DNA from 2 places in the Solibacillus sp. FSL W7-1436 genome. Region 1 is predicted to be linked to the other one. Evidence: a T-box and tRNA genes for the amino acid it is inferred to sense, from the RefSeq annotation. Region 1 holds a T-box; the other holds one or more tRNA genes.
The links. A T-box is a leader RNA that pairs with one kind of tRNA and senses whether it is charged. The one in region 1 lies ahead of trpS (tryptophan--tRNA ligase), so its partner is inferred to be a tRNA-Trp.
Positions count from the first base shown of each region.

Region 2: it has a tRNA-Trp gene. The T-box ahead of trpS (tryptophan--tRNA ligase) is inferred to sense a tRNA for this amino acid. The anticodon was not compared.

Region 1 covers NZ_JBBOWV010000001.1:2,213,149-2,220,710, forward strand. The annotation lists gene MKX73_RS10825 (beta-ketoacyl-ACP synthase III) at 1-855, shown strand, start outside; gene fabF (beta-ketoacyl-ACP synthase II) at 1,013-2,254, shown strand; gene MKX73_RS10835 (hypothetical protein) at 2,331-2,549, shown strand; gene trpS (tryptophan--tRNA ligase) at 2,503-3,492, opposite strand; T-box leader at 3,555-3,771, opposite strand; gene spxA (transcriptional regulator SpxA) at 4,237-4,635, shown strand; gene mecA (adaptor protein MecA) at 4,948-5,601, shown strand; gene MKX73_RS10855 (competence protein CoiA) at 5,788-6,915, shown strand; gene pepF (oligoendopeptidase F) at 6,970-7,562, shown strand, end outside.
Region 2 covers NZ_JBBOWV010000001.1:804,120-811,681, reverse strand. The annotation lists rRNA gene MKX73_RS04165 (23S ribosomal RNA) at 1-1,074, shown strand, start outside; rRNA gene rrf (5S ribosomal RNA) at 1,197-1,312, shown strand; tRNA gene MKX73_RS04155 (tRNA-Asn) at 1,327-1,402, shown strand; tRNA gene MKX73_RS04150 (tRNA-Ser) at 1,412-1,503, shown strand; tRNA gene MKX73_RS04145 (tRNA-Glu) at 1,520-1,594, shown strand; tRNA gene MKX73_RS04140 (tRNA-Val) at 1,623-1,698, shown strand; tRNA gene MKX73_RS04135 (tRNA-Met) at 1,717-1,791, shown strand; tRNA gene MKX73_RS04130 (tRNA-Asp) at 1,795-1,870, shown strand; tRNA gene MKX73_RS04125 (tRNA-Phe) at 1,891-1,966, shown strand; tRNA gene MKX73_RS04120 (tRNA-Thr) at 1,974-2,049, shown strand; tRNA gene MKX73_RS04115 (tRNA-Tyr) at 2,056-2,139, shown strand; tRNA gene MKX73_RS04110 (tRNA-Trp) at 2,150-2,223, shown strand; tRNA gene MKX73_RS04105 (tRNA-His) at 2,256-2,331, shown strand; tRNA gene MKX73_RS04100 (tRNA-His) at 2,371-2,446, shown strand; tRNA gene MKX73_RS04095 (tRNA-Gln) at 2,469-2,543, shown strand; tRNA gene MKX73_RS04090 (tRNA-Gly) at 2,555-2,629, shown strand; tRNA gene MKX73_RS04085 (tRNA-Cys) at 2,635-2,708, shown strand; tRNA gene MKX73_RS04080 (tRNA-Leu) at 2,752-2,832, shown strand; gene nagB (glucosamine-6-phosphate deaminase) at 3,289-4,020, shown strand; gene MKX73_RS04070 (DMT family transporter) at 4,053-4,931, opposite strand; gene MKX73_RS04065 (S66 peptidase family protein) at 5,060-5,971, shown strand; gene MKX73_RS04060 (DIP1984 family protein) at 6,202-6,711, opposite strand; gene MKX73_RS04055 (B3/B4 domain-containing protein) at 6,725-7,414, opposite strand; gene queG (tRNA epoxyqueuosine(34) reductase QueG) at 7,515-7,562, shown strand, end outside.

The sequences.
Region 1 (7,562 bases):
ACATCAGATGAGTGGATTCGTTCTCGAACAGGTATTGAAAACCGTTTTATCGCTGAGAATGAAGAAACATCGGATTTAGCATATAAAGCAGCTGTGCAAGCTATTGAAAAAGCTGGTATAACACCACAACAAATCGGTTTAATCGTTGTAGCGACGGTTACACAGGATCAGAATTTCCCGAGTGTAGCATGTCAAATTCAAGAGCGACTTGGAATATCGGGATGTGGTGCAATGGATGTGTCCGCTGCATGCTCTGGATTTATATATGGAACAGCAATTGCAAAACAATTTATTGAGAGTAATAGTTATGAATATGTGTTAGTAGTAGGTGTTGAAAAACTGTCGAAAATTGTTGATTGGGATGACCGCAATACAGCAGTCCTGTTTGGGGATGGTGCAAGTGCGGCTGTTCTCGGCAAAGTTTCAGAAGGGCGCGGAATTCTGGCGTTCGAACTTGGTGCTGACGGAACAGGCGGAAAGCATCTTTATTTAAACCCTAAAAATCATATTGAGATGAACGGTCGTGAAGTATTTAAATTTGCAGTGCGTCAAATGGGCGAATCAGCAGTAAATGTACTTGAAAAAGCGGGACTTACAAAGGAAGATGTCGATTATTTAGTACCGCATCAGGCGAACATCCGCATTATGGAAGCTGCAAGAGAACGTCTTGAATTACCAGAGGAAAAAATGTCGAAAACAATCCAAAAATACGGTAATACATCTGCTGCTTCAATCGGTATTTCAATCGTTGAAGATTTGGAATCAGGAAAAATCAAAGACGATGATATCGTTGTTTTAGTAGGTTTCGGCGGTGGCCTTACATGGGGAGCGCTTGCATTAAAGTGGGGTAAATAAGAACGCTGGTTGCAATATAGAGGATGGAACGAGTGCTAAAACCGTCACAACATCCTGTGACCACGCATTCCACCATTGAATCAGCCCGGCCCACGACCTGAAATGAAATCAACCTTTAAATAGGAAAAGAACTTAACTTAGAAAAGGGTGTTAAATAATGGAGAAAAGAAGAGTTGTTGTTACAGGAATCGGTGCAGTATCGCCAGTAGGAAACAGTGCAGAGCAAGCATGGGAAAATGTAATTGCAGGCAAGTCTGGTATTGGACCATTAACACGTGTAGATGTGAGTAAATTTCCAGTTTCTGTATCGGCTGAAGTAAGAGATTTTAATATAGAAGATTATATTGATCGTAAAGAAGCACGTAAAATGGACCGTTTTACACATTATGCATTAGCGGCTGCAATGATGGCTGCAAAAGATGCAAACTTGACGATTACAGAAGAAATGGCGCCGCGTGCAGGTGTATGGATCGGTTCTGGAATCGGTGGTATGGAAACACATGAACAGCAGTTTTTAACATTCCAGGAGCGCGGTGTTCGCCGTGTAAGTCCGTTTTTCGTACCGATGATGATTCCGGATATGGCTTCTGGACAAGTTTCGATTTATCTTGGGGCAAAAGGTGTAAATTCATGTTCTGTAACGGCTTGTGCTTCGGGAACTAACTCGATTGGCGATGCGTTCAAAGTAATTGAACGTGGAGACGCGGATGTGATGATTACAGGTGGAGCAGAGGCACCAATCGTAACAATGGCGGTTGCAGGCTTTTGTGCTAACACAGCGTTATCATTGAATCCGGACACGGCTACTGCATCACGTCCGTTCGATAAAAACCGTGACGGCTTCGTTATTGGTGAAGGCGCAGGAATTTTAATTTTGGAAGAGTATGAACATGCAAAAGCGCGCGGTGCGAAAATTTATGGCGAAGTGGTTGGATATGGTTCAACAGGGGATGCCCATCATATTACAGCACCGGCTCCAAATGGTGAAGGTGCAGCACGTGCAATGCAAATGGCCATCGATGATGCACAAGTATCGCCTGACCAAGTTGGTTATATTAACGCACACGGTACGAGTACACCATACAATGACTTATTTGAAACACAGGCAGTCAAAACTGTTTTTGGTGAGCATGCCTATAAATTGGCGATGAGCTCAACGAAAAGTATGACAGGCCATTTATTAGGTGCAGCAGGCGGTATTGAGGCAATCTTTACGGTACTTGCATTGAAGGAAGGTATTTTGCCGCCGACAATGAATTTACATGAGCCGGATCCTGAATGTGACCTGGATTATGTACCGAATGCAGCAAGAAAAGCGGAAGTTGAATATGCGCTAAGCAATTCACTTGGCTTCGGCGGACATAATGCTTGCTTATTATTTAAAAAGTATACAGATTAATAAAATGACAAAAAACGAACGTGCTTCTTCTATCGCACGTTCGTTTTTCGTATAGTTGTACGAAGGATGGTGTTTTGTGACACGTTTCGTACTTTTTTTATTTTTTTATGGGCTCAGTGTCATGTCGATCAGTAATATGATTTTATACTTGAATTACCGCACGCTCGGTTATTCATGGCATGCTGTATTAATGTACATTGTCCATGGAGCAGAGTTGTATATGCTGCTTGTTGCTATCGGCGGGATGATTAGCGTCGTTTACGGCCTAAGCCCATCGCGTTCTCCATTTTCTTGAGTGTTTTAGAGGCAATGGCATTCGCTTTTACTGCACCCTCATCCAAAATTTCATCAAGTTCAGGTGAGTCGATCAGTGCATAATAGCGTTCCTGAATTGGTGTTAAGTGGTCAATTACAGCCTGCGCTACTCCAGCTTTAAAATCACCATAGCCTTTGCCTTCATACTTTGCTTCTAAATCTGCAATTGCTGTTCCGGCTAAGGCAGATTCAATAATAAGCAAGTTTGATACTCCTGGTTTGTTTTCAATATCAAATTTAACGATCCCCTCAGAATCAGTTACAGCGGATTTAATTTTCTTTTCGATTTCTTTTGCTGTATCAAGCAGGCGGATCGTCGCTTTTGAATTTGTATCGGATTTTGACATTTTTTTAGTCGGCTCCTGCAATGACTTGATACGAGCTCCTTCTTTCGGCAATTGAATATCAGGAATCGTTAATACATCATTGTAGCGCTTATTAAAACGCTCAGCTAAATCGCGCGTTAATTCAATATGCTGCTTTTGGTCCTCACCTACTGGTACGATATCTGTATTGTACAGAAGAATATCGGCAGCCATTAACGGCGGGTATGTTAAAAGTGCGGCAGAAACGGATTCTTTACCTGTTGATTTGTCTTTGAACTGTGTCATGCGCTCTAATTCACCGATTGAAGCGACACATTGCAGCATCCAGCCGGCTTGTGCATGGGCAGGGACTTCAGACTGAATAAATAAAACGGATTTTTTCGGGTCAATACCGCATGCAATATACATTGCAGCCAATGAGCGGATATTTTTACGCAGCTCCAGACGATCCTGCGGCACTGTAATTGCGTGCTGATCCACGATGCAATAAATCGCGTTGTTGTGTTCCTGTAGAGCAGGGAATTGTTTAATCGCTCCGATATAGTTCCCTAAAGTAATAGTTCCTGTTGGTTGTACACCTGAAAAGATTGTTTTCATTGGGTGTTCCTCCTTAAAATCAAATGAAAATAAAAAACATCATGCGTCCTCTATTCGAAAATAGAAGGGACGAATGATGTTAAAATCCGCGGTACCACCCAGCTTGCCTTAATTGGCCACTTTGCTTCGTAACGTGAAGGCGACGAGCTGGACTACTAATAGAAACGTTCATCAAGCTAACTCGGAAGTCCATTCCATTTAACGAATGATCTGTTTGCACCAACCACAGACTCTCTAGGCATTCTCATTAAATGTACTACTCTTCGTCATCGTTTTTTCATAATCTTGAAAGGATTATAACGTAACTAATGAAAAGAAAGCAATCGTTTTATTAAAGAAACAGGAATAAAACGAAGGAAAAATGGAAATAGTAGTAAATAGTTAATTCAATTATAGGAAATGGCGCTCTATTATCTGATTTTTTTCTCAATTAAGATTTGATAATTGAGAAAAAAATTCGGAAATCTGTACGTTTTATTTTACTATTTTATGGGTAAAATTTGTTATGGCACAAAATTATAGAAAATGTGCTTATTAGAGAGAAATGCGTAATAAAATTTATTACGAAAGTTGAATTATTTATTGACAATGTATATTCAAACATGGGTTATTCATGTATAATGGGAACATAATCTTAAATTAAATTAATTCTAAATTAAGTTTTATTTATACATTAGTGCTTCTACATTAACAGGAGCAATATCTAGTAATTGAATTGAAATCAATTAGAGAGGGAGTGAGCCAATGTTAGTAACATTATTTACTTCACCAAGTTGTACTTCATGTCGAAAAGCAAAAGCATGGTTAGAGGAACATGATATCCCATATACAGAACGCAACATTTTTTCCGAACCACTTACAATTAGTGAAATCAAAGAGATTTTACGAATGACAGAAGATGGTACCGATGAAATTATCTCAACGCGTTCAAAAATTTTCCAGAAGTTGAATGTCGATGTTGAAACATTGCCATTACAAAGATTATATGAGCTTATTCAGGAATATCCGGGACTGTTACGTCGTCCAATTATTTTGGATGAAAAACGTCTGCAAGTCGGTTATAACGAAGATGAAATTCGTCGATTCCTGCCTCGTAAAGTACGAGCGTACCAGTTGCAAGAAGCCCAACGCATGGTTAACTAAATATACCGCTCATGATGTTACGGATGCATATTGTGCAATTGTAGCATCTTTTTTTTATTTTCGAACATATTAGAAAGAGACCTTAAGGACTTGATTTAAATTGATTCGTGCAATACAATTTCAATAATTCAAATAATTTCTACTGAATAATGTTTTTCCTTTTCATTTTAATCCAATCCATCATACAATAGAGTTATAGATACTTCTAATATTTAAAAGTATCTAAGTTCCGATGCAATAGAACGCCATATTGTATGCCACTTGGAATAAAGCGACGTTCTATACAATGACTGTGAAGGGGGTTGAGGTCTAATGGACATCGAACGCATTAATGAAAATACGCTAAAATTATTTATTACGTATAGTGATATCGAGGACCGCGGTTATACACGTGAAGAAATCTGGTACAATCGCGCAAAAGGTGAAGAGCTTTTCTGGGATATCATTGGTGAAATAAATACAGATGATTATTTCGATTTAGATGGTCCAATTTGGATTCATATTAACGCTTCAGAAAGTGGATTGGAAGTCGTTGTTACACGCGCGTCTGTAGGTAATGACTCCGAAACTTCTTCAATGGCTGGCAACTTTGAAGATGACCTTCATATATCAGATCAATTAAATGAAATGGAAGAATCGATCTTCAATGCGATTGGCAAAGCGGCAAAAGAAGAAGAACAATCGCTTGAAAACGCCCGATTCCGATTTAAAGATATTGACGAACTAATACCTCTTGCAAAACGTGCAGCACCTTTAGGAATTGAGTCTGTGTTGTATAAATGGGAGGATTACTACTATTTATATGTAGATTTAAAAGATTTGGAAAGCCAGGAAGCGAGAAATATTATCGCTTTGTGTACTGAGTATTTACCGGCTTCCAAAATTACAGCGCACCGCCTTGAAGAGTATGCGGAGACAATCATTGCTGAAGACTGCTTCGAAACAATCATTACGTATTTTGAGTAGGAAGAGCAGTTTACGAAAGCCACCTGATATTAGGTGGCTTTTTTGTGTTTATTCCAAGGAGGGGAAAGTAAAACGGCATGCAATAAAAGAGGAAACACTTCAAAAAGCCAGTTTCCAATAGTTACTATTTATAAGTTGAAAAGGAATATGCATTTCATTAAGATGGATAAAAAGGAGTGGAAGCAAATGCTGGTCGCCATGACGGAACAACAGCAATTATTCCATTTAACGAGGAAACTGCCGCCGGATGAACTGCAAAGATTAAAAAAGCAGCAATCCTTTTTCTGCCCCCAATGTAAAGAACGGCTTTTATTAAAGGCTGGCCAAATAAAAATACCCCATTTTGCACATCAAAAAAACAGCGATTGCATTTCTTTGTTTTCGGAAGGGGAATCTGCTGCACATCTGCTTGGGAAACAACAACTATTCCACCAATTTTCGAACCTTCAGCTACGTCCCGTTCTTGAACCATATTTGCCGCAGCTTCAACAGCGACCGGATATTCTCATCACATTTAAAAACCGGCAATATGCAATTGAGTTTCAGTGCAGCCCCATTGCACAGCCATCTTTTCAACAACGTACAAGCGGCTATTTGCATGCTGGAATCACGCCGATTTGGATTTTGCACACTCCGGAGAAATTTAAAAGTCCAGGTATTGTAAAAGTTTCGATCAGTCATACAAACGCTCAATTTATGCAACAGTATAAAAACCAGAAATTTCTCATCACCTATGATGTAAATAGCAAAAACTTCTACTATATCACCAATTTAATCCATCTTCATAAATTACAGTATTTCGCAGTTGTTAAGCCGTTAGCCCTCAATCAACAACGTTTTCCGCTCCTAGTTCCTGATAAAGTAACGAAACCCCAATTTCATCTGCTTCTGAAAAACTTCGGCAAATACCGTGAACAGTATATCCGGCCCCGCCTATTATTAAGCAAAAAAGGAGTTAATGATCGTTTTTTCCGTTCTATTTATGAGTTAAGGCTAACGATGACGGATTTGCCGATTTTTTTAGGGATTCCTGTCTGCAACACGCATGCTTTTAATCGATTTTGTATAGAATGGCAAGTAGGGCTTTTTCATTTTATGAACTGCCATGCGCTCACACCTGAAACGATGAATGTACAGGCAATTCCTTATTTTTTCAAATGGTATCAAATGGAGCTGACGGATGAGCGGAAAGAGGCGGTGGAACATTATTTAACAATTTTAAAATGTCTTAAAGTTGAGCAACCGGATGAAAATATACCCGAACAACAACTTTTTAATGTTCTGTACGACGAATTGGTTGCATTTGGATGTTGAAATTGTTTAAATAGATTTATAATTTCGAATATCGGAATAGTAGGAGGCAAATAAATGGCAAAGCAAATTTTAACGCGTGAAGAAGTACCTGAGCAATTAACATGGGATTTAACAACAATTTTTGAATCCGATGAGGCTTGGGAAGCTGAGCTGAAAGAAGTAGAACAATTATCTAAAAAAGCTTCGGAATATAAAGGGAAAGTAGCGGAAAGTGCGGAAAGCTTATACAATACATTGCAGTTCAGCGATGCATTATACGAGCGTCTGAGCAAGTTATATGTGTATTCTCATTTAAAGCATGATCAGGATACTACAAACAGTAAATACCAGGATCTTGATGGTCGTATTCGCTCTGTTCTTACAAATGCAGGAGCAGCGTGGTCATTTATTACTCCTGAAATTTTAGCATTGGATGAAGCGACATTAAACAGCTATGTGGAAAGCTATGAACCACTTTCATTATATGAACAAAGCCTAAAAGAACTGAACCTGGGCCGTCCTCATATCTTATCTGCGGAGAAAGAAGAATTACTGGCACAATTTTCTGAAGTGACATCGACATCCGGTAAAACATTCAGCGCTTTAAACAACGCGGACCTGGAATTCCCGAAAATTATTGGGGAAGATGGAGAAGAAGTGCAAATTAC
Region 2 (7,562 bases), 1.4 Mb from region 1:
CTGACGCCTGCCCGGTGCTGGAAGGTTAAGAGGAGCGGTTAGCGCAAGCGAAGCTGTGAATTGAAGCCCCAGTAAACGGCGGCCGTAACTATAACGGTCCTAAGGTAGCGAAATTCCTTGTCGGGTAAGTTCCGACCCGCACGAAAGGCGTAACGATCTGGGCACTGTCTCAACGAGAGACTCGGTGAAATTATAGTACCTGTGAAGATGCAGGTTACCCGCGACAGGACGGAAAGACCCCGTGGAGCTTTACTGTAGCCTGATATTGAATTTTGGTACAACTTGTACAGGATAGGTAGGAGCCAGAGATCTCGGAGCGCCAGCTTCGAAGGAGGCGTCGGTGGGATACTACCCTGGTTGTATTGAACTTCTAACCCATGCCCCTTAGCGGGGTAGGAGACAGTGTCAGGCGGACAGTTTGACTGGGGCGGTCGCCTCCTAAAGAGTAACGGAGGCGCCCAAAGGTTCCCTCAGAATGGTTGGAAATCATTCGTAGAGTGTAAAGGCATAAGGGAGCTTGACTGCGAGACCTACAAGTCGAGCAGGGTCGAAAGACGGGCTTAGTGATCCGGTGGTTCCGCATGGAAGGGCCATCGCTCAACGGATAAAAGCTACCCCGGGGATAACAGGCTTATCTCCCCCAAGAGTCCACATCGACGGGGAGGTTTGGCACCTCGATGTCGGCTCATCGCATCCTGGGGCTGTAGTCGGTCCCAAGGGTTGGGCTGTTCGCCCATTAAAGCGGTACGCGAGCTGGGTTCAGAACGTCGTGAGACAGTTCGGTCCCTATCCGTCGTGGGCGTAGGAAATTTGAGAGGAGCTGTCCTTAGTACGAGAGGACCGGGATGGACATACCGCTGGTGTACCAGTTGTCTTGCCAAAGGCATCGCTGGGTAGCTATGTATGGACGGGATAAGTGCTGAAAGCATCTAAGCATGAAGCCCCCCTCAAGATGAGATTTCCCATTACGCAAGTAAGTAAGACCCCTGAAAGACGATCAGGTAGATAGGTTCGAGGTGGAAGTGCGGCGACGCATGCAGCTGACGAATACTAATCGGTCGAGGACTTAACCACATTTTATTGCACAAATTCAATGAACCGTTTATCCAGTTTTGAAAGAATGAAAAATTATTGTAATAAATACTTGACAAACAAGAAAAGTATGGTATAATAAGTAATGTCTTTCGAATAAATAGTCTAGTGATGATGGCAAAGAGGTCACACCCGTTCCCATACCGAACACGGAAGTTAAGCTCTTTAGCGCCGATGGTAGTTGGGGGCTTCCCCCTGTGAGAGTAGGACGTCGCTAGGCTGTTATAAAATTATTCCGAAGTAGCTCAGTTGGTAGAGCATCCGGCTGTTAACCGGCAGGTCGCAGGTTCGAGTCCTGCCTTCGGAGCCATTAAATCTTGGAGAGTTGTCCGAGTGGCCGAAGGAGCACGATTGGAAATCGTGTATGCGGGTAACCCTGCATCAAGGGTTCAAATCCCTTACTCTCCGCCAGGCTTATTTATATTGAGGCCCGTTGGTCAAGTGGTTAAGACACCGCCCTTTCACGGCGGTAACACGGGTTCGAATCCCGTACGGGTCACCAAAAAGATACATAAGAAGTATCCAGCAGTGGAGGATTAGCTCAGCTGGGAGAGCACCTGCCTTACAAGCAGGGGGTCGGCGGTTCGAGCCCGTCATCCTCCACCATTAAACAAATAATATTATCGCGGGGTGGAGCAGTGGTAGCTCGTCGGGCTCATAACCCGAAGGTCGCAGGTTCAAGTCCTGCCCCCGCAACCAAATGGTCCCGTGGTGTAGCGGTTAACATGCCTGCCTGTCACGCAGGAGATCGCCGGTTCGATCCCGGTCGGGACCGCCATTTTTAAAACATTAAATTGTGGGTTTGTAGCTCAGTTGGTAGAGCATTAGATTGAAGCTCTAAGTGTCGGCGGTTCGATTCCGTCCAAACCCACCATATTTTTGCCGGTGTAGCTCAGTTGGTAGAGCAACTGACTTGTAATCAGTAGGTCGAGGGTTCGACTCCTTTCGCCGGCACCATTACCTGGAGGGGTAGCGAAGTGGCTAAACGCGGCGGACTGTAAATCCGCTCCTTAGGGTTCGGCGGTTCGAATCCGTCCCCCTCCACCATCCTTTTGATAGGGGCATAGTTTAAAGGTAGAACTACGGTCTCCAAAACCGTCAGTGTGGGTTCGATTCCTACTGCCCCTGCCAAATAACTTAAAATTACTTAAAATAATATAGTGGCGGTTGTGGCGAAGTGGTTAACGCACCTGATTGTGGTTCAGGCATTCGTGGGTTCGATTCCCATCAGTCGCCCCATTTTTATTTAGGTTTAAGTATTAAAATTATATTATAATGGCGGTTGTGGCGAAGTGGTTAACGCACCTGATTGTGGTTCAGGCATTCGTGGGTTCGATTCCCATCAGTCGCCCCATTTTATATTAAATTTTGAATATTGGGGTATAGCCAAGCGGTAAGGCAACGGATTTTGATTCCGTCATGCCCTGGTTCGAATCCAGGTACCCCAGCCATTTTTTTATTTGCGGAAGTAGTTCAGTGGTAGAACACCACCTTGCCAAGGTGGGGGTCGCGAGTTCGAACCTCGTCTTCCGCTCCAAATATGGCGGCATAGCCAAGTGGTAAGGCACAGGTCTGCAACACCTTTATCACCGGTTCAAATCCGGTTGCCGCCTCCATATTTTTCTTAATCGGAAATCCGATTTTTTTTTACCTTATTTTGCCGAGTTGGTGGAATGGCAGACACGACGGACTCAAAATCCGTTGCCGCGAGGCGTGTGGGTTCAAGTCCCACACTCGGTATCAGTTCAATACAACAGAAAAAACCCTTCAAAGCTTTTATAGTCTTTGAAGGGTTTTTTTGGCTTTCAGTGACTTATTTTAAATGTAGTATAAACTTTTATTTCATCAATTCACCTTTGAAAAATCCTGTAACAATAAATTATTGCAGTAAATTAACTGAAGAAAATTATTCTATAAATAATAAAATTGTAAAAGGGGTCTTTCTACTTCCTAAAGTGAAATAAAGTTATTCAATATATTCATCCGCTTACTCCGTTTATATTTGGAAGGTGCATAAATTATATATATTTTGCGGCATTACACGCTCTTTTTATAGGAAATAAGATGTTTTTTTCTAGCTTCTTAAAAAAGTTTACTATAGAATGAACACTATAATGCAAGGCATATAAAATGAAGAAAATATTATTAAAATAATAATAAATGTCTATTTTAATGAGGAAGTAGGGAATTGGATAAATGAATGTAGCAACAAATTTGAAATGGATTGAAGCGGCGAACTATGATGAGATGAGTAAAATTGCCGCAACAATTTTTATAGATCAATTGAAAAAGAATAATGCAACAGTACTTGGTTTAGCTACGGGAGGGACTCCGGAAGGCTTTTACAAAGAACTGGTTGCAGCATACAAAGAGGGCAAAATCTCTTTTGCACAGGCGAAATCTTTTAACCTGGATGAATATATCGGCATTAATCCGGCAAATGAGTCGAGTTACCATTATTATATGGATCATCATCTGTTTCATCATATTGATATGAAACGTGAAAATATAAATTTACCAGCAGGCAATAAAACGAATTTAGAAAAGGCTGCAGCTGAATATGATGCGATGATCAAGGCAGCAGGAAATATTGATATACAGCTTTTAGGAATTGGTGTGAATGGACATATTGGTTTTAATGAACCGGGGACATCTTTCGATTTAGGTACAAATATTGTAGAGCTTGCACAATCTACACGTGAAGCGAACCAAGTTTATTTTGATTCCATTGACGATGTGCCGACACATGCCATTACAATGGGCATCAAGACAATTTTGAGTTCCAAAAAGATTGTATTGTTAATTTCGGGTGCTTCAAAACAAGAGGCCTTTGATCGTTTGCGCAGTGGGATAGTAACAGAAGACTTCCCTGCAAGCGCTCTGCACAATCATCCGGATGTAACCGTTATTTATACAGATGTTAAATAAAGTAAAGGAGTGCATACAATGTGCACTCCTTTTTATTTTATTGCTGAAATAAATACCCCTGCAATAACTGCAATCCCACCGATTACTTGGGCAAGAAGGAGTTGCTCATTTAAAAACAGGACGGCAAAGATTGTAGCGAATACTGGAATAAAGTTCAGGTAGATACCGGCTTTATTTGCGCCTAAAGAGACAACGCCAGTGTTCCAGCTTAAAAAGGCAATAATAGAAGCAATGATTCCTACATATATGATTGCCCCGATTGTCGAAGCGTTCCATACGATTGCCTGTGACGTTGTAAGTTGTTCATATAGGGCAAATGGGAGTAACATAATAGCTCCGATTGCGATCGTCACTAAAAATGTTGAGTACCCAGGCAATTTACCAGCATATTTTTTAATCAGTAATGAATAGACACTCCAGCACACTACCGCAATTATTACGATTAAGTCGCCTTTGTTGAATGAAAATGAAAGCAGGCTTTGCAAGGAGCCCCCTGATATAATAAAGAGCACCCCGGCTAATGACAGCAGCGTGCCGGTCAACTGGAATTTTGTTAACCGTTCTTTTAAAAAGATGAAGCTCAGTATGTATATAATAATCGGTGTTGATGAATTCATTAATGATGCATTGATGGACGTTGTATAATGTAAACCGATATAAACGAGCGTATTGAAGGCTGCTACTCCTGTTAGTGCTAAAATGATGACTGCATCCCAATGCTGTCTGAGCGCAGGCCATTCTTTTTTCGTACGTTGGTAAGCAATAGGAAAAAATACGAGAAAAGCGACAATCCATCGTAAAAAGGCAAGTGTAATCGGAGGAATATCTCCGGAAACAGCTCGTCCAATTACAAAGTTACCGCCCCATAATAAAGTAGCTAAAATGAGCAGTAGCTGTGGTGGAAATTTCATTATTATACATCTCCTTATATTGGAAAAATGATTTTACCTATTATAGGGACAACCACATGGAATTTGCAATGCGCTTTACATAAAACGCTATGATACAATAGCGACAGAAGTAAAAGGAGGTCATTAACATGAAAATTCGACCAGCAAGATTACAGCACGGCGATACTGTAGGTTTAGTTAATTTAAGCAGTCCGCTTAAGATAGAATCATTAGGTGATAAATTAGCGTTTTTAGAAGAGCTGGGTTTAAAATATAAGCTTGGAAATACGGTGCAGGCATATGAAGGCTATCTGGCAGGTACCGATGAGGAGCGGATTAAAGATTTCCATCAGATGATTGTTGATCCTGAAGTGAAGGCAGTCTTTTTATTGACGGGAGGCTATGGAGTTTCAAGAATTATCGATAAAATAAGCTACCCGTTAATCGAGGACAATCCGAAAATTATTTGGGGCTTTTCCGATGTGACGGCTCTACATACTCAAGTAAACGAGTTTGCAAATTTAGTGACATTCCATGGTCCGATGATGTCCAGTCCAAAAGGGGAGCTGGATACTCTTTCTAAAAAGATGTTCCAGCAGCTGTTCCAACCGATTGAAATTCAGTATACGGAAAGTATTTCACCATTAACGACCGTTGTGCCGGGAGTTGTACGCGGCGAATTGACAGGCGGAAATTTAAACCGTATTGTCAGTACACTTGGGACGAAATTTGAAATTGATGTGCGCAATAAAATTTTACTGCTTGAAGACATAGGGGAAACAATCGAGCAAATTGATTTAATGCTGAACCAGCTGCGTCTTTCAAGAAAGCTGGAGCTTGCAGCAGGCTTTGTTATAGCAGACTTTAATATGTCGGATGATACATACAGCTATGAAGATGTATTGAAGGTAATCGAAGGGTATTTGAAGCCGTTTAACAAACCAGTGTTGGCCGGGTTTAAAATTGGCCACTGCGAACCGAATATTGCGATTCCATTAGGTGTGGACGTAATATTGGACGCTGATGAAAAGGCATTAAGAATTTTACCGGGTGTAGAATAGGAATTATATGTTTTAAAAGCAAAGACACCTTTTCACAAATGTGAGCAGGTGTCTTTTAATAACGAGCGAGCAAAATTACTCTAAAAGTTTGTGTTTGCCTTTACTATGGTTGGTTATGAGTGAAAGGTAACATTGTAAACGGTAAAGAGTGATTGGTTTGACTAGTTGTTGGAAATGCCGAAGCATAAATCGCTCGTTATTACCTAGTTTGGAGTCTCACCGCCCCAGGTTTAGAAATAATTGCTGTCGTCAAAGTCGATTTCAACTTGATAGTTTTTGGCATTAATTAAATTGGAAAGGCGATGTGCTTCCTTTTCAAGCTCGTTTGCGCGGTTCCGATATGTCATTGGATCGTACAACGCCACGCGGTAAAGCATTGCATCACCGGAATTATGGTAAAAAGCTTCTTTCTCTTCAGAACCAAGATTTTTACAAAATTGTGCTTCTGCGCGCAATTGGCTGGCCAGTTCAATCGCTTCGACAATGGGCATTTCCTCATCTTTAAATACAACCGTATTGTCGATGTTCGCACGGTAGATAAGGGCATCAAGCTTACGTGAATCATAGCGAAGCTCTTTTAGCTCAGCTTCAAGCATTTCAAGAGAATAGTCAGGGGTTTTTGGCTGTTCGCCTTTTTCAATGATGACATGTGTTAATGAATGTACTTGTATTGTGCGTTCCTGAATTCTCTTCGTTATTATACTTTTTAATTTTACTGCCTCAGCTAAGTTAATACTCAAATGATTCCACTCCTTAAAATTGAACTTTTGAATTTTCCTTTGCTAGAATATGTACTTCATATTCGCCACCGCTAATTTGTGTAAACATGTTCCCTGCACTGCTCAATAGTTTAGTTGCTTCTTCTTCACTTAAGGAAGGGCGTAAATAAAAGATTTGCAGCGCATTTGTCGTAGCTTCTGTTACGGCCGTTCTTTTTGAATCAACAAAGGGGCTGCCGAATGGGCCGAGCGCATCTTTTGAATGGATGATATTCTCCAATGAATTGAAGCGTCCGTTAATCCCTTCATAGCTTGTTGTCTCATTGCCTACTTCGATTTCCACATCGCCTTCAATAGCATTTAAATCATAGATACCAACAGGAATCTCGAATTGCAGTGAGAAGAAGTTGTTTAAATCAACAGCCGAATGGAACGGTGCTAAATATTGCTGTTTAGCGATACGTCGCATTAAACTTTCCGCAGAGTGACGGTACCGGTTCGGATCACCGCCGAAAGCCTTCCAAAGCTGGCGCCACTCTTTAATGCCAGGTCGTTCTGTCACAGGTTTTTCCTGTAATTCCAAATACAGATTTTCCTGATAAAGTTGTGTGCGTCCTTTAATCATTTGAGGAGATTCTTCAACGATAATTTTGCTATAATGGATGAGGCCAATTTTTAATTGTTCATTTACAGAAAAAAGAGCTTCATTTATTGAAATATTCATGTAGAACACCTTCTTACATTGTTTTTAATGGGAAAAATACTAAATTATGTAATACGAAATAAATTTATATTTATTGTATCATTTGAAAGGAGCATGTGAAATGAAAGTTCATCAACTTCAAGAAGATTTAGTGAAATATGCAGCATCC